3 regions of the Exiguobacterium sp. s102 genome follow, and region 2 is predicted to be linked to each of the others. Evidence: riboswitches for the same ligand, from Rfam matches in the RefSeq annotation. Region 2 holds a riboswitch; each other region holds the start of a gene.
The links. Region 2 has a riboswitch for lysine ahead of KNQ02_RS11935 (aspartate kinase). Riboswitches for the same ligand answer to the same signal wherever they lie in the genome.
Positions count from the first base shown of each region.

Region 1: it holds a riboswitch for lysine, as region 2 does, so the genes downstream of both, KNQ02_RS10690 (Na+/H+ antiporter NhaC family protein) here and KNQ02_RS11935 (aspartate kinase) in region 2, are expected to answer to the same signal.
Region 3: it holds a riboswitch for lysine, as region 2 does, so the genes downstream of both, KNQ02_RS13300 (amino acid permease) here and KNQ02_RS11935 (aspartate kinase) in region 2, are expected to answer to the same signal.

Region 1 is NZ_JACSML010000003.1:182,561-188,742, forward strand. It holds gene celB (PTS cellobiose transporter subunit IIC) at 1-125, opposite strand, end outside; gene KNQ02_RS10675 (PTS sugar transporter subunit IIA) at 140-469, opposite strand; gene KNQ02_RS10680 (PTS sugar transporter subunit IIB) at 474-770, opposite strand; gene manA (mannose-6-phosphate isomerase, class I) at 921-2,729, shown strand; lysine riboswitch at 2,839-3,014, shown strand; gene KNQ02_RS10690 (Na+/H+ antiporter NhaC family protein) at 3,119-4,702, shown strand; gene htpG (molecular chaperone HtpG) at 5,068-6,182, opposite strand, start outside.
Region 2 is NZ_JACSML010000004.1:172,884-179,065, reverse strand. It holds gene KNQ02_RS11945 (argininosuccinate synthase) at 1-936, shown strand, start outside; gene argH (argininosuccinate lyase) at 933-2,303, shown strand; lysine riboswitch at 2,375-2,553, shown strand; gene KNQ02_RS11935 (aspartate kinase) at 2,666-3,865, shown strand; gene KNQ02_RS11930 (aspartate-semialdehyde dehydrogenase) at 3,878-4,870, shown strand; gene dapA (4-hydroxy-tetrahydrodipicolinate synthase) at 4,893-5,774, shown strand; gene dapB (4-hydroxy-tetrahydrodipicolinate reductase) at 5,771-6,182, shown strand, end outside.
Region 3 is NZ_JACSML010000006.1:86,163-92,344, reverse strand. It holds gene KNQ02_RS13320 (HlyD family secretion protein) at 1-125, opposite strand, end outside; gene KNQ02_RS13315 (TetR/AcrR family transcriptional regulator) at 319-933, shown strand; gene KNQ02_RS13310 (GGDEF domain-containing protein) at 1,006-2,097, opposite strand; gene KNQ02_RS13305 (MarR family winged helix-turn-helix transcriptional regulator) at 2,254-2,709, opposite strand; lysine riboswitch at 2,881-3,065, shown strand; gene KNQ02_RS13300 (amino acid permease) at 3,178-4,659, shown strand; gene KNQ02_RS13295 (solute:sodium symporter family transporter) at 5,187-6,182, shown strand, end outside.

The DNA.
Region 1 (6,182 bases), on a different contig from region 2:
GTAATCGGAAAAGCGAGCATGAACGCGTCACGTAACGTCTGAAGATAGCGGCTATTGTTTAAATATGCCGCAATCGGCATCAGAAAACGACTCAACAAATCGAACCACTTACTATTACCAGCCATTTCAATCCCTCCTCTTATTTTTGAGAAAATTTATGTTCCATCATTTCAACTAATCCTGACGTCAAATCAAGCATCGTTTGTGTCGACATCAAATGATCTTCTGCATGCAAAAGCAGTAAAGACAATGTCGTCGGCTCACCGCTCGCTTCTTTTTGGACTTGACCGAAATGAATCTGGTGCGCTTCTTGCAACTGTTCTCGGGCATCTGTTAATAACCGCTCAAATGCCTCAAATGATTCTTCCTTGTACACTTCGATTGCTTCACGAATCGTACTTCGCGCATTTCCACTATGCAAAATCATCATGAATGCTACTTGTTCCATCGTCTGTTCATTTGTTTTCATTTCTTCACCCCATCAACTTAACGGCTTGTTCATAGGCCGCTTTTCCGTCGGCCATTCCGTACGCCATCATATCGATGACTTCGACTGGTTTATCTGTCGCTTGTTGAAATTTTGATAATAAAAAGCGCATTTGTGGACCAATCAATACAACATCTGCTCCATCCATTTCTTTTAAAGCTTGGTCTTGACCGACTGCCCAAATTGTCGCCTCTTCACCAAGTGATTGGGCATGTTCCTGCATCTTAGTGACGAGAATACTCGTCGACATTCCTGAACTACACGCCAACATGATTTTTTTCATTTCAACCATTCCTTCCGCGTTTTGGAATCGCTTACAACTTTGATTATACGGATTTTAACATCCATGTCTATACTTGATTTTTATTTTGTTTATTTTTATTTTTAAAAAGTGTAGTGTTGTAATCGAAAACAACTTGGAGGAGGAACAATCATGGAAGAACTGATTTGTTTTGAGCCGATTTTACAGGAGCGGATATGGGGTGGATGTAAGCTTGGTGCATATGGATTTGATACGTTAGGCAAACAAAACATCGGTGAAGCTTGGACCTTGGCTGATCACCAAAACGGGCAAACCAAGGTGAATGCCGGACGTTTTTCCGGTGATGCACTACGGGATTTATGGTCAAATCACCCTGAAATCTTTGGGATGGACACAACGGAAGCTTTTCCTTTACTCATTAAGTGGATTGACGCTGCGGATGATTTATCCGTTCAAGTCCATCCTGACGATCATGATGCCTGTCGCCTAGAAGGACAGCCTTACGGGAAAAATGAATGCTGGTATATCGTCGATTGTCCGGCAGACGCCACCATTATTTATGGGCATGACTTCAAAACAAAAGCTGATTTGTTGCGCGCTGTCCGTGAAGACGATTTAACTTCCGGCTTAATTGATTTGCCTGTTTCACCCGGCGATTTTTTTTACGTTCCAGCAGGTACTGTTCATGCTTTAACCGAAGGGTGTCTTGTCATCGAAATCCAGCAGAACTCTGATACCACGTACCGGTTGTACGATTACGATCGAATTGACCATTCGACCAACAAACCGCGTCAACTCCACCTTAAAGAAGCACTCGAAGTCATTCAATTTCCTCATTTCCAGTACGAGGAGCCTTATGTACCGACCTCTTTTTGTTCAAGACTACTGACAACCAACGCCTATTTTTTTGTCGAGGAATGGGCCATCCATGACATGATTACGATTGCACCACGAACTTCCTTCCAAGTCATCACTATCATCAGTGGCACGCTGATCATCAACCAATTGCGTTATACCGCCGGAGACACGGTTCTGATTCCGGCAAAAGTAACTTGTACCGTTTCTGGAAAGGGGAAACTTCTATTGACTGGTCCAAATCCAACACCGAAACAACGACTTCACATCGGAATTGATCTTGGTGGGACTCACACGCGTGTTGCCGCAATCAATCAGCACCATGTCGTAAAACAATATCGATTTTTGACAGAGGCGGCTGCTGGCCCGGACTATACAATTAAACATTTAAGACAAGCCATCCAAAAGCTACTTGAAGAATTTGAAGTCGAACGAATTGGTATCGCAGCGCCTGGTCCGCTTGATGCAGCAACGGGTCGGCTATTGTCACCTCCAAACCTGCCGGGTTGGGACGATGTAAATTTAGTTCGCCCGTTAGAAGAGTTCTTCAACATCCCGGTTTCCCTTGAAAATGATGCAAATGCCGCCGCGCTCGGCGAAGCATTGTTCGGGGCAGGACAAGACTATACATCCATCTATTACATGACAGTCAGTACAGGAATCGGTGGTGGATATGTCTATCAAAAGACGTTGATTCGAGGCGCACACGGATATGCTGGTGAAATCGGAAATACGATCATCGATGCTTCTGGACCGGAACATCACGTCTTGAACAAAGGCTCACTCGAAGGATTAGCAAGCGGTACGGCTCTTCAGACGCGGGCTGATTCATTAAATGAATCTTCTATTGCACAACTTCTTGGCAATACACAGGAAAGGCTTCGTTTCGTAAATCATTTAGCAACAGGCGTAGCGAACATCATTCACACACTTGATCCGGAAGCCGTCATCATCGGTGGCGGTGTTACGGCTTCCGCCGATTTATTTTGGGAAGAGCTCTTACAAGCCGTCAATGCCCGTCTCTACCCGACGTTACGTCAAAAAACAATCATTCGCTTAGCTGCATTGGAAGGAAATGCCGGTGTCATCGGTGCTGCCCATTTAAATCGGATGAACGCCGAATAACTTCATTGTTCCTTTTGAACAGACTTTACTACTTTTTTTAAAAACAGACTTGAAACTTTTTTCTGAAATATGATAAGGTTTTCTTATTAAAAGAATATGACTATTCTATCGATGAGGTAGAGGCGCGGTCTTAATGAGTATTTGATCTGAGGATGACAACGAGGACGATCAAGGAAAGGTAATGCTGCCGAAGTATCGTCAAGTGTCTGACTTGATGGTACTGGTCGAATTGGGAAATACCCGTTCGATTGCCATACGTGTTTTGTATGGAGCGCTCCAATTCGGCTAAGAAAGACGCATCCAGCAAGGGTGTCGGCTTTGTTGCCGGTGCCCTTGCTTTTTTATATGCAATGGGTCTCATCTTCTAAAAAAAGAGGAGGAACCACACAATGGTCAATTATTCAGATTCAATCGTTGCGCTCATTCCAGCTGTCATTGCAATCGCACTTGCAATCGTGACGCGCAAAGTCGTTATTTCACTTGGTGTCGGTATTTTGATTGGTGCTTTATTGCTGCATAGCTTTAATCCAATCGATACGGTCGTCTATCTCGGCAAAAACATCTTTAGTCTATTTTGGGCGGATGGGGCGTTAAATGAATGGAACGTCTTATTACTCATCTTCTTACTATTACTCGGTGTTCTATCGACGCTTATCCAAACATCGGGCGGTGCACATGCCTTCGGTGAATGGGCAACAACACACGTCAAGACAGCGCGCGGCGCTCGCCTCGCAGCATTTGGTTTAGGTATTTTAATCTTCATCGATGATTACTTCAACAGTCTTGCTGTCGGGAATGTCAGTCGTCCGTTAACGGACCGTCGTGGCGTCTCGCGTGCAAAACTTGCTTATATTATTGACTCGACGGCTGCTCCAGTCTGTGTCATCAGCCCGCTTTCAAGTTGGGGAGCGTTCATCATCTCAATCATCGCGGGTATCTTGACGACACATTCGATTACGGAGTATTCCGCATTCAGTGCTTTCATGATGATCGTGCCACTCAACTTCTATGCGATTTTCGCTCTATTGCTGACGCTTTACATCGCGTACACAGGGATTGCGGTCGGACCGATGCGGACGCATGAACTTCGTGCATTAAAAGGTGAACTTTTCGACGCAAGTAAAGGAACACCGATGGGGATGGCAGAGGAAGTCAAAGAACACGAAGGTGGAAAAGTACGTGACCTCGTCGTTCCGATTATCGTTCTCGTCATTGCAACGGTTTCCGCATTACTCTTTACCGGTGCTCAGGCACTCGCTGCTGACAATCGTGCATTTACGTTGATTGGTGCATTTGAAGCGACAGACGTAACACGTTCACTCGTTGCTGGTGTCGTCATCAGTTTAGTCGTTGCTTTCCTGATGTTGATTGGTCGGAAAATCCCGGCGCGCGAATACGGACACAGCATCTGGGCTGGGATGAAATCCATGTGGCCTGCTGTCGTCATCTTATTATTCGCTTGGACAATCATCGCTGTTATCGGTGACATGAAAACAGGTGAGTACTTAGCAAGCTTCGTCAGTAAGTCGATTTCTGCTTCGTACCTCCCCTTCTTATTGTTCTTGATTGCAAGCTTAATGGCATTCTCGACAGGTACAAGTTGGGGAACATTCGGTATCATGCTGCCGATCGGTGCTGACCTCATCATGGCGGTCGAACCGAATCTCTTACTTCCGACGCTCGCTGCCGTTCTTGCCGGATCCGTCTTCGGAGACCACTGTTCACCAATTTCCGATACGACGATTCTCAGTTCGACAGGTGCCGGTTCGCATCATATCGATCACGTCACGACACAACTTCCGTATGCGTTGGTTGGTGCAGCGACATCGGCAGTCGGCTACCTTGTGCTCGGTTTAACCGATTCATCAATCATCGGCTTCATCGGTGCACTTATCGCCTTCTTACTCGCACTCGTCGTCCTGAATGTCGTCTCGAAACGCGGCAAAGTACCAACTGAACTTCGCGCTGAATAATAAAAAAATAACGCTCAGCTTAGCCGAGACGAGAAAAAAAGAAGGGATTGCCATCTACCGTGATGTGCAATCCCTTTTTTAAGTTGTAGACAACATGGTATGGAGAAATAAAAAGCGTCTTTTTTTCGTTGCTTTCCTCGGGCGAGGCGCAAGCCGTTGCTCCTTGATCCTCACGGACAACGAGCAGGGTCTTGCCTGCCTCTGAAAGTGCGTTAAAAACGCACTTTTCCCCGTAGGAGTCAACGAAACGTGATGCTTTTTAGGTAATACCGTGAGAGAAATACAGGAAAGCACGAACGAATTGCAATTCGATATCGCATGTTCACGCTTCATAAGCGTTTGTCTACACGCTGAAGCGATCATTCTTACACCATCAAGGCACACACTTCATTTGCAAACGCAACTGGATCTTCGATTGGCAAGCCTTCCATGAGCAACGCTTGTTGGTACATTAATTTCGTATAGCGTTCAAATTTCGTACGGTCTTCTTTAAAGGCCGTTTCAATGGCTTGGAAGACGTCATGCGACGTGTTCAACTCTAAAATTTTCACGGCTGAAACATCTTGGTTGTTCGGCATCGATTTAAGAATTTTCTCCATTTCAATCGAAACGGCACCATCCGTCGCGAAGCAGACCGGATGTGATTTTAAGCGTGAAGAAGCTTTGACTTCTTTGACTTGCCCAGCAAGCACTTCTTGCATCGCTGTAAACATCTCGACTTGTGTTTCGGTCGTTTCTGCTTGATCCGCTTGCTCGATGCCAAGATCACTGCTCGTAACCGATTTAAATTCTTTTCCTTCATAGTTGAGCAACATTTGAATCGCGAACTCATCGATTTCTTCCGTAAAGTACAGAATGTCGAACCCTTTGTCTTTGACAAGCTCCGACTGTGGCAACTTATCTAAACGGTCCGTACTTTCCCCTGAAGCATAGTAAATGTATTTTTGATCTTCCGGCATCGCCGCGACGTATTCAGCGAGCGTGACCAGCTTCTTCTCTTTTGCCGAGTGGAACAGGACAAGATCTTTGACCGTCTCTTTATGCATGCCGTAATCATTGTAGATTCCAAACTTCAATTGACGACCAAAGGCTTGATAAAAGGCTTCATACTTCTCGCGATCGTCACGAAGCAGTCCTTCAAGTTGCGTCTTAATCTTACTTTGAATGTTTTTTGCAATCAATTTGAGTTGGCGGTCGTGCTGCAACAACTCACGTGAAATATTGAGTGACAAGTCTTCCGAGTCGACCATCCCTTTGACGAAGCTAAAGTGGTCCGGCAAGAGGTCACTGCATTTTTCCATGATCAAGACGCCGTTCGCATACAGTTCAAGCCCTTTCTCGAACTCTTTCGAATAATAGTCGAAGGACGGTTGCTCCGGAATGAATAAAATCGATTGATAACGGACGGCACCATCTGCACTGATATGGATGTGCTTGACTGGTGTATCAAATCCATATCGTTTTTCTTGATAGAAGTTCG
Region 2 (6,182 bases):
CTGTCTCGCCCGCTGATTGCTGAAAAGCTCGTCGAAGTTGCGCATCAACATGGCGCAACGGCCGTTGCACATGGTTGTACAGGAAAAGGAAATGACCAAGTCCGGTTTGAAGTTTCGGTCGCAGCACTCGATCCTTCACTGGAAGTCATCGCCCCTGTACGGGAATGGAAATGGTCACGTGAAGAGGAAATCGCTTATGCAAAAGACAACAATGTCCCGATTCCAATCAATCTCGACAGCCCATATTCAATCGATATGAACCTTTGGGGACGGAGTAACGAATGTGGTGTCCTTGAAAACCCTTGGACAGAACCGCCGCAAGATGCTTATGCACTGACGGTCGCACCGGAAGAAGCACCGGATCAAGCAGAAGAAGTCATTATCGGTTTTGAAGCGGGTGTTCCGACTTCAATCAACGGAACAGTCTACCCACTGGCGAAGTTGATTACAGAACTCAACATCATCGCCGGAGCACATGGTGTCGGACGGATTGACCACGTCGAGAACCGTCTCGTCGGAATCAAATCGCGGGAAGTGTATGAATGCCCGGGAGCAACGGTCTTGCTAAAAGCCCATGCCGCACTCGAGACCATCACATTGACGAAAGACGTCGCTCACTTCAAACCGATTTTAAGTCAACAATATGCAGAAACAATCTACAACGGTTTGTTCCACGCACCGTTAACGAAAGGTCTGAAAGCATTCTTAAAAGCGACGCAACAAGACGTCACGGGCGAAGTACGGGTCAAACTCTACAAAGGGAATGCGACGGTCACAGGACGTCAGTCACCGGTGTCACTTTATGACGAGAAGCTTGCGACGTATACGAAAGAAGATGCGTTCGATCATGAAGCAGCGAAAGGATTCATTAAATTGCACGGTCTTGCGATTGCGACACACGCAAGTGTTCATCGGCAGGAAGGCGTGACAAAATGACGAAACTTTGGGGCGGACGGTTTACAGAAGGGGCTTCCGCTCAGGCTGAAGCGTTTGGGGCATCGATTTCATTCGACCAAAAGCTTGCGGCAGTTGATTTAGAAGGAAGTCTCGCCCATGCCAATATGTTGTATCAACAAGGTATCCTAGAAGAGACGGAATGGAAAAAAATCGAAGCGGGTCTCAAGACGTTACAAGCTTCGATTGGAACACATGTCTATTCGCTTGCTGACGAAGACATCCACATGAATCTCGAACGGTTGCTGACGGAACAAATCGGACCGGTCGCAGGGAAGTTGCATACAGCGAGAAGTCGGAACGACCAGGTTGCGACGGATTTACATTTGTGGATGGAACAACATGTGCTTGATTTAATCGAAAGCCTCCGCAACTTACAGACGGTGATCACGGAACAGGCGGATGTACACATCGAAACCGTCATGCCGGGGTATACCCACTTACAGCGGGCACAACCGATTTCACTTGCACACCATCTACTCGCGTATTTTTGGATGTTCGACCGTGACGTAGATCGTCTGACAGATAATTTGAAACGGATTCGGATTTCGCCGCTCGGTGCTGGGGCACTCGCCGGGACGACATTCCCGATTGACCGTTTCAAGTCAGCGGAACTGCTCGGATTTGAGCACGTCTATCCGAACAGCCTCGATGCTGTATCGGACCGTGACTTCGTCATTGAATACCTCGGGATTGCTTCGACGGTCATGATGCACCTCTCACGCTTTTGTGAAGAAATCATCATCTGGGCGTCGCAAGAATTTTCATTCATCGAATTGTCAGATGCATTTTCAACGGGTTCGAGCATGATGCCACAAAAGAAAAACCCGGACTTCGCTGAATTGATTCGCGGAAAAACAGGGCGTGTCTATGGAAACCTGATGGGGTTCCTGACGACGATGAAAGCATTACCGCTCGCTTACAATAAAGACATGCAAGAAGATAAAGAAGGTGTCTTCGATACGGCAGATACCGTTTTACAATCCGTTCAAATCTTTACGGGAATGCTCGAATCAGCAACGTTTAAGACAGAAGCGCTCAAGAAGGCGACAATGCAAGACTTCTCGAATGCGACGGAACTAGCAGATTATCTCGTCACAAAAGGTGTTCCTTTCCGGGAAGCGCATGAAATCGTCGGAAAAGCGGTCCTCCATTGTGTTCAGACGAATTGTTTCTTAAAAGATTTAACGCTTGAAACGTATCAAACGTTCCACTCCGTCATCGCGGAAGATGTTTATCCGCTCCTCGACCCGGTGCAAGCAGTAGCAAGAAGAGGAAGTTACGGCGGGACAGGTTTTGCTGCTGTTTCTGTACAACTCGATCAAGCGAAGAAAAAACTCACGGATTAACGGAAAAATGAAAAAATTTTAGCAAATGACTGGATTTAACAAAAAATGTTTGCTATAACTGTAACTAACAACCGACAGATAGAGGCGCGGATGACATCAGTAACATCATTTATTGAAGCGAGCATGCTGAGTGATGTGAAAGGGGAAATCCGCCGAAGTGAATGAGAAAGATGCTTCTTCTCATTTGCTGGTACAACGGTTAAGATCCGTTGTACTGCCGAAACCGATGTTTCGGAGCGCTATCTTACGTAAAAGAACGAAAGACTTTGTCTTCGTTTGTCCGATCGTGATAACGACGGGCCGTAGGAACGCTCCTACCGGCCCGTCGTTTTTTTCTGTTTCGGGACAAAGGAGATAGGATTGTGACAACTGTACTTAAATTTGGTGGTAGCTCGGTCGCGACTGTCGAACAGATTCAGTCAATTGCGAATTATTTAAAAAATCGGACAGAACAAGGTGAAAAATTAGTGGTCGTCGTCTCTGCGATGGGGAAGATGACAGACTCGCTCATCGCACAAGCGCAAGCAATCACGGATCGTCCTGAACGACGTGAACTCGATCGATTGCTCGCAATCGGCGAAGAACAAACGATTTCGTTACTCAGCATCGCCTTAAATTCCGTCGGAGTAAAAGCCTTATCACAAACAGGTGCGCAGGCAGGAATCAGCACGATGGGGGTTCATACAAAAAGTAAGATTAAACAAATTGACGGGGACTTGTTACGAAAGAAACTCGAAACCTATGATGTCGTCATCGTCGCCGGATTCCAAGGTGTCAACGAGCTTGGGGATGTTACAACACTCGGTCGTGGTGGATCAGACACAACGGCTGTCGCCTTAGCGGCCGTCCTTGATAAGCGCTGTGAAATCTATACGGATGTCGACGGTGTCTATACGGCGGATCCGCGGATTCATCAAGCGGCACAGCCGATTCCACAAATTTCATATGATGAAATGATGGAAATGAGTGCACTGGGGTCGAAGGTAATGGAGATGCGCAGCGTCGAACTCGGGAAAAAATACGGCGTGCATATCTTTGTTGGGAAAACACTTGAATCGGAAAGAGGGACTTGGATCATGGAGGCAACAGAAACGATGGAACAAAAAGCAGTCACGAGCGTCAGTGTAACGAAAAATGTTTTGACGGTTTCAATCAAACACGTTCCACAAACCAATTCAGCAGTCGCCGACATTTTTGAATTGTTATCGAATCGCCATGTCAATATCGACATGATCAGTCAAACGACCTTTGATAGTGACGTGTTCCTCTCGTTCTCTTGTCCACTCGATGAAGAAGAGTTTCTCGAAGAGGCACTGAAAGATATCATCGATCGTTTTCCGACCGTTAAAGTCGATCGTCATAACGAGCATGCCAAGTTATCGGTCGTCGGAATCGGAATGCGTGACGCAACGGGCGTCGCATCAAAATTATTTGCGACGTTCCGTGCCGAGAACATCACGTTTTATCAAGTCACGACATCAGAAATCAGTATCTCGTATACAATCGCACAAGCAGATATCGAACGAACGGTCGCGGCGATCGCGAACGCGTTTAGCCTGTAAGGAGGAATGAACATGTACCACGTAGCAGTCATCGGTGCGACAGGCGCCGTCGGACAAAAGATGTTACAAGTCTTGAAGGAACTCGATTTTCCAGTCGGTCAACTGTCGGCGTATGCTTCAGAACGATCAGCAGGAAAAGTCGTTTCGTTTAATGGAACGGACGTGACGATTACAGCTTTATCGGAAGACATCATCCATCACGGGATCGACGTCGCATTATTCGCAGCCGGTGGAGCAATCAGTGAACAGTATGCCCCCTTGCTGGCAGAACACGGAACACTTGTCGTCGATAATTCAAGTGCTTTCCGGATGCAAGAGACGATTCCGCTCGTCGTACCAGAAGTCAATCCGGAAGCGGTCAGCAGCACCGACCGACTGATCGCTAATCCGAACTGCTCGACGATTCAATCCGTCGTTGCCCTGGCACCACTCAAACACTTAGGTTTTGAACGAATCACGTATACGACGTATCAAGCAGTCTCCGGTTCCGGTCAAAAAGGAATTGAGGACTTGGCGCGAGGCAGCCGCGGTGAAGAACCGGTCAACTATCCGCACCCGATCCATGATAATATCTTGCCGCATATCGATGTCTTCTTAGAAGACGGGTACACGAAAGAAGAGCAAAAAATGATTGACGAGACACGGAAGATTTTTAACCAACCGAACTTACCGGTCAGTGCGACGTGTGTCCGTGTTCCCGTCACAAATTCGCATTCGGTTGCAATCAACGTGACGTTTTCAAACGAGACGACGGTCGAAGCGATTCGCACAGCACTTGCTGACGCGCCAGGCGTCGTACTGGTTGATGATGTTTCGCGAAATCAGTACCCGATGCCGCTTGATGCAAGCGGGACGGACGAAGTGTACGTCGGGCGGATTCGTCAAGATCAAACGCTCGCGAACACATTCCATCTGTGGTGTGTCGCGGATAACATTCGAAAAGGCGCGGCGTCAAATGCAGTCCAGGTCGCGCGTCATGCTTTAGAAAACGGCATCCATTCTTAATCATACTAAGGAGGAATTTAACATGTTCAAAGGAGCAGGAACAGCACTAGCGACACCGTTCAATTCAGCAGGTGAACTCGACTTAGTCGTTTTTGAACAGTTGATTGAACAGCAACTTGCAGCCAATATCCAAGCGCTCGTCGTCGCCGGGACGACAGGTGAAGGATCGACGCTTTCGAGCGAAGAGTTCGAAACGTTACTTGAGACAGCAGTCCGTGTCACGGCAGGTCGTGTTCCGGTCATTGCCGGTACGGGAACGAACAATACGGCACAGACGATTGAAAAAACGAAAACGGCTCAGCGGCTCGGAGCGGATGCAGCGATGCTCGTGACACCGTATTACAATAAAACGTCACAAGCCGGTTTGATTGCTCACTTTACCGCAGTCGCGGATGCTGTCGAATTACCCATCATGTTATACAACGTACCTTCACGGACGGGTGTCGCGATTGCAGTTGAGACAGCTGTAACACTCGCGGAGCATCCGAACATTCAAGCATTCAAAGAAGCGAGCGGGGATGTCAGTTTCATGGGTGAATTGATGACGGCACTCCCCGAAGGTTTTGCAGTCTTCTGTGGCAACGACGATCAAATCCTGCCGTACATGGCATGGGGAGCACAAGGTGTCATCTCGGTCCTGTCGAACCCGTACCCGGCAGAAACACAAGCGCTTGCTGAAGCCGTGCTCGCAAACGACTTAGTGACGGCACGACGCATTCAAAGTGATTTAATGCCTGTCATCGCAGCCATCTTTAGTGACGTCAACCCGATTCCTGTTAAAGCAGCACTCGAAGAAGTCGGGTTTGCAGTCGGTGCACCACGCTTGCCGCTCGTTCGCCAATCCGAAGCCGGGCATGCACACTTACTCGAGACGATGCGTGCTTATAAAGGAGTGGTTCGATGAAGCTTGCCATTCATGGATATGGTGCGACAGGGCATTATGTCGAGGAATTGGCACCCGCTGAAGTTGTCGCCGTTATCGATCAGACGAAGTCAGCGGAGAAAATTCCTTCGTATCAAACGGTGTCCGAGCTAACAGAAGAAGTCGATGCCATCATCGATTTCTCTCACCCGAGCTTGTTGCCGGATTTACTGGCGTATGGCCTCAAAACGAAAACACCGCTCGTCATCGCGACGACCGGATTTTCGGAAGCGGAGTTACAAACGATAAAAGACGCTTCGACTGAAATTCCAATTTTTCAGTCGTACAACATGTCGTTCGGGATCGCGATGATGCAGCAATTGTTACAGGTGCTCGTACCACTCGCCAGTTCGTTCGATATCGAACTATTAGAAAAGCACCACAATCAAA
Region 3 (6,182 bases), on a different contig from region 2:
ATTTTGGCATTTTCTGTTTTGACGTAACTTGTTGCTTGATCGTAGTAATAATAACCGATCGCACCACCACCAATTAAAACGACGAGCGTTAAAATATTGATGATTAATAATTTCTTCATGTTCATGAGTAAGTTGCATCCTTTCTGTTACTAGCTGATCGCCCCAGTGCGGTCTCATAAAAAAGACTCCTCTGGGGAGGAGTAGTTAATACAGTTAATTATATGGGTGCATAACAAACAAACAACCAACAATTTCCGACGAAATGTTGGAAAAGTCTTTGTTAACGGATACAATACGTAAAAAGGAGCTGAATTTTAAATGAATCAGTCGTGCGATCCACGTCCTAAACGTTCACGTGAACGTATTACGACAGAGCTATTTCATTTACTTGAACACCATTCCTTTTCGACGATCACCGTCAAAATGTTGACGGATGGTGCTGAGGTCAATCGTTCGACCTTCTATGCGCACTATAAAGATAAATACGATTTGCTGGATCAAATCGTTGAGGAGCACATGACGTTGCTCGCAGAAGCGATTCGGATTACAGGAAAACAATCGGCCGAGCCTCCGACAGTCGAACGCGTCAGTCGTTACTTTGCACGTTTGTTCATCCACATTGAGCAAAACGAGCGCTTTTACCGGACGATGCTGCTCCAAGGAACAGTCAAGACGTTCATCTCCCGTTTCTTGGATACGTTAAAAGAAAACTACCGTCTTGCTTTCCGGGAGACGACAAGTGTCTCTGTTCCGGTGGATCGGGATTTATTACTGAACTACGTCATTGGTGGTCAACTCGGGCTCTTGATGTCGTGGTTACGAAATGATCGTCCGTATTCCTCCGAGTATATGGCAAATCAGCTCAGTCAGATGATCGTCTTCGGAACAGTTGAAAGTATTGGTTTTCCTCAGACAGGCCTTGGGACTGTCTAAAAAATGAACTAAAAAGTGCCATTCCGATGTGAGGGAATGGCACTTTTGGTGCTAGTCGGATATAACGTTAGATTACGCTTGACGGAATTCCAGCTGTTTCGTATAAATCGTACTTTGGTTACGTCCGTGCTCTTTTGAAGCATAGAGTGCTTTATCCGCTTGTTGCAATGCTTCGAGTGATGTATGGGATCCACCCGAATGGGCAATTCCTAACGAAATCGTAATCTTCAAATCAGGTACATGTGCAGTCGGGAACAGGTTACGGGCGACTGTCGTCCGCGCTAATTCAGAGATTTTTTTCGCATCCTTCAATGATGTGTTCGGTAAAATGATCAAAAATTCTTCTCCGCCGTACCGACCGACTAAATCATCCGGACGTACAATAGAGGCAAGTGTCGTTCCGAGTTGCCGCAACACATCGTCGCCCGCATCATGACCATATGTATCGTTAACGTGTTTGAAGAAATCGATATCGATCAGGATAAGTGAATATCCATCGTCATCCGATCCGACGAGTGATAGGGAGTCGTCCAGACGTCGGCGATTAGCGAGACCCGTCAAGGCGTCGGTCATCGCAAGTTTTTGCTGGTACTGGATATTTTCAAAATGTCGTCGCAGTTCGGCTAATAAGCGATAGGTGACGAGGCCGGCTAATAAATTAAAGAAAATGTACGTAACCGATACTTTGAAAAACGTTTCCCAACTGTTTGTCAGTGCATAGATAGCTGGTAACGAATAGAGAATACCGATTCCGATCATTAATTCAAAAGTCAGCAATGTATTACGTAAAAATCTGCGTGCTATGCCAATTGTCAAAATGAATAAAATCATGATGACGGAAGCGAGAATCGCTCCTTCGATTTGATCAGCAGGTGTAATTAAAAAACGCGTTCCGATAATCATGACTCCCGTGATGAAGGCACTAGGCAATCCGCCAAATAATGTGGCAATCGCGACAGGAATGATACGTAAGTCAATCCGGGCAATATCAATTTGAATGCTGTTGAACATGAGGAGTACAGCAATTGCACCAGCTACACAACCTAAAATAAGGCGTGATTCAAGCTTTGATTTTGGTGTAATTCTTGGTTGATTTCGAAAAGGTAAAAATAAAAGCGTGATCGTCGTGAATAAGAGACAAAAATTTATGATGAAGTTATTCATAATAGACAACAAATCCTCCCAACTCCCCCTGCAGTATACTTCCAATTATATACTTTGAGTATACTCGTTCTACTAACGGTATAGGAGGTCTGAATGTTTAGAATAAAAAAAGAAAAACAGAATAAAACCTCTGTCCTTCTCTTGATTTTTAATTTATTAATTGGATGAGACGACTTCTTCATCCATTGTCGCGAGGATTTTATCAAATACATGGATCATCACGTTCAGTTCCTCTTCAGACAAAGTGCCGAATCGCTCCTGAAGATATTTGCGACGGACGACTTCGAGATTCCGAAAAGCGGCCTCTCCCTCGTCAGTCAAGGCAAGGACGATTGAACGACGATCTTCCGTCGAACGTGTCCGTGTCACAAAACCGGTCTTATAAAGTTTATCTGTCAAAGCGGTGACCTGACTTGTCGCAAGTTCGAACTGTTCCGCGAGTAATGTCGGACGCTGGGGGCCGTTTTCAGATAAGCTACGTAAGATGAAGAATTCACTTCGCGTGGCAGTACCTTCAAACAGTTGATTCAACTCACGGCGCAACGTCCGGAGAATCACGCGCATTTGTTCTTCTAATCGATATGTCAATTGGTCATGTTGTTCTTGTCCCATCTGAGCAACATCCTTTCTGTACTACCTTCTACCATTTAGTGTACTAAAAATATCGGAATTTTACTATGAGCACGGTAGGATTCAAAAATATAAATTGACAAACAAGAAACATATTATGTACTATGTCGAAGTAATGAATTAGTAAATCAACTTAATTAGTTCTCACTCAACCAGTGGGATGGAGGTTGCGATTCTTATGAGTCGGGTTACGGATGTCGTCAAGCGGCAGATGAAATAGCTCAAAAGGAAGAATTGCCGAAATCGTAGACTACTTTGAAAGTCAGCGATTGGGATTAGATCAAACAGGTCTAATACTGTCATGAACCGTTTGCGGTTTATGGGGAGCTATCTTTCACGACGGTAGAATGAGACGCATCATCGATATGTTGCGTTCTCATCTTCCTCTTGGAAGGTGAGGGCGCTTTTTTACGCCCTCTCAAAAATTATAAAAAGAGAGAAGCGACAGACATGAACAATTTACAACAGCAACAACACCCCCTTGATTCCACAGCAGAAGGGCTACAACGAGGGCTTCAAGCCCGGCATATGTCGATGATTGCAATTGGCGGAGCGATTGGGACCGGTTTATTCATCGCGTCAGGTGCCTCTGTTGCAGCGGCAGGACCGGGTGGTGCGTTACTTTCTTATACAATCGTCGGATTGATGGTCTACTTCTTGATGACGAGCCTTGGGGAGATGGCCGCCTATATGCCGGTCGCAGGATCATTCTCGACGTACGGGACGAAGTTCGTCGACCCTTCATTCGGGTTCGCCTTAGGATGGAACTACTGGTACAACTGGGCCGTCACGATTGCCGTCGAGCTCGTCGCAGCACAAATCGTCATGCATTACTGGTTCCCGAACATTCCGGGCGTCTATTTTAGCGCGCTGTTTTTACTTTTAATGATTGGATTAAATTATTTTTCGGTCAAAGGATTCGGTGAAGCCGAGTACTGGTTTGCGATGATTAAAGTCGTCACGGTCATCGTGTTTCTTGGTGTAGGAGTCGCGATGATTTTTGGTATCTTTACTTCGGAGCCACCAGCAGGGTTCAAAAACTTTGGCTTAGGTGATGCACCGTTTGTCGGAGGGATTCCAGCTGTCATCGGTATCATTCTTGTCGCAGGTTTTAGCTTTCAAGGGACGGAGCTCATCGGAATCGCAGCAGGCGAGTCGGAAGATCCTGAAAAAAATGTCCCGAAAGCAGTTAAACAGGTGTTTTGGCGCATTTTATTATTTTATGTATTTGCGATCTTCGTCATCGGAATGTTGATTCCATACACAAGTCCGAGCCTTGTCTCAAATGATATTACGGATGTTGCCGTCAGTCCGTTCACACTCGTCTTCGAAAAAGCAGGACTCGTGTTTGCAGCAGCATTGATGAATGCGGTCATCTTGACGTCCGTCTTGTCTGCCGGGAACTCCGGGATGTATGCTTCAACCCGGATGCTCTACACACTGGCACGACAAGGTGATGCACCGAAACTATTTGCGAAAGTCTCAAAAAACGGTGTGCCGCGGAATGCGTTACTCGCGACAGGGGCGATTGGTGCGCTTTGTTTCTTGACGTCGATGTTCGGTGGACAAGTTTATCTTTGGTTACTGAATGCTTCCGGAATGACAGGATTTATCGCGTGGCTCGGGATCGCGATCAGCCATTACCGTTTCCGAAAAGGTTTCGTCGCCCAAGGGCATGCGTTACGTGACTTACCGTACGTTGCACCGGCGTTCCCGTTTGGTCCGCTATTCGCATTTGGCCTGTGTTTCCTCGTTATCGTTGGGCAAAACTATGCCGCGTTCCTCGCTGATCAAATCGACTGGGTTGGGATTGCAGCAACGTATATCGGAATTCCGTTATTCTTGGTCTTCTGGCTCGGACATAAAGTCAAACACCGGACATCGGTTGTCCGGTATGATGAGATGGAGTTTCCGAAACATCCGAAAAAATAATAGTATAAGCTAAAGGACCCTCTCGCTTACGAGAGGTCAGACTATAAGCAAAGTGTTATCGGGAATCGGGAGATCAAGCGTCTTTTTTCGTTGCTTTCCTCGGGCGAGGCGCAAGCCGTTGCTCCTTGATCCTAACGGACAATGAGCAGGGTCTTGCCTGCCTCTGACAGTGCGTTGAAAACGCACTTTTCCCTTAGGAGTCAACGAAACATGACGCTTTTTAGGTAGTATCGTGACGGATTGTCTCTCGTTATCGCATGTTTACGCTTATTAATAGTTTGTCTACACACCAAAACCCTCTCACTTGCGAGAGGGTTTTTTGTGTATAAAAGAACCGAGTGGTTTTCCGAAAGATTTTTTTAGTTTCTTTCCATGATATGTCCCTGCAAGTATGTCAATCCGTAATTGGATTATTTCTTTTTAATAATTTTATTTTTATCTAAAAATATTGTTTCAATAAAGTAAGAATAAGGAATAAATTCTTTACAGTAAACCTACTAAAACGATTGAGATGGAGGAAGTGTGAAATGAGTACATATGAATTGATTTTGACACTGGGTTCGGCCGCGTTCTTCATGGCGCTCGTTGCTTATGTGTCCTATCGCATGACACGAGGAAAGGAACAGGGAGTTGACGAATATTTTTTGGCAGGACGTGGACTAAGCGGAATCTTTATTGCCGGTTCCTTGCTTCTGACCAACCTTTCGGCAGAACAACTGATTGGTTTGAACGGTCAGTCGTTCATGGGGAATATGTCGAGCATGGCGTGGGAAGTCACGGCAGGGTTTGCTGCCATCATCATGGCGATCTACCTGTTGCCTAAGTTTTTGGGGATGGGGATTTCGACGTTACCTGAATTTTTAAGTCAGCGCTATGATGAAACGGTCCGGCGGATGACGGTGCTCTTATTCTTACTTGGCTACATGTGCGTGACGATTCCATCGATGCTTTACTCCGGCGGGATTGCCGTCTTACAACTGTTTAACGTACCGGAGTTATTTGGATTGAGTTATACGCAGTCGCTGTGGCTCGTCATTTGGGTTGTCGGGATCATCGGGGCCCTCTATGCAATTTTCGGAGGACTACGGGCTGTCGCCGTCTCCGATACATTAAATGGAGTCGGCCTTGTCATCATCGGTTTCCTCGTTCCGATTCTTGGTTTTTTTGCACTCGGGGACGGAAACATGGTCGACGGGATGAAGCGTCTCGCAACGACACACCCTGAAAAATTGAATGCGATTGGGTCGTCAACCGACGCCGTTCCGTTCTTTTCGATTTTTACAGGGATTTTGTTTGCGAATCTCTTCTATTGGTCACTCAATCAATATGTGATTCAGCGCGTGCTTGGAGCAAAGGACTTAAAAGAGGGACAAAAGGGTGTCTTGATGACAGGCTTCCTGAAACTACTCGTCCCGGTGTTCATGTTGATTCCGGGTGTGATTGCGTACCATTTGTATGGAGATAATCTAGCGAGTGGAGATTTGGCCTATCCGAAATTAATCACGGAGTTGCTCCCTGTCTCA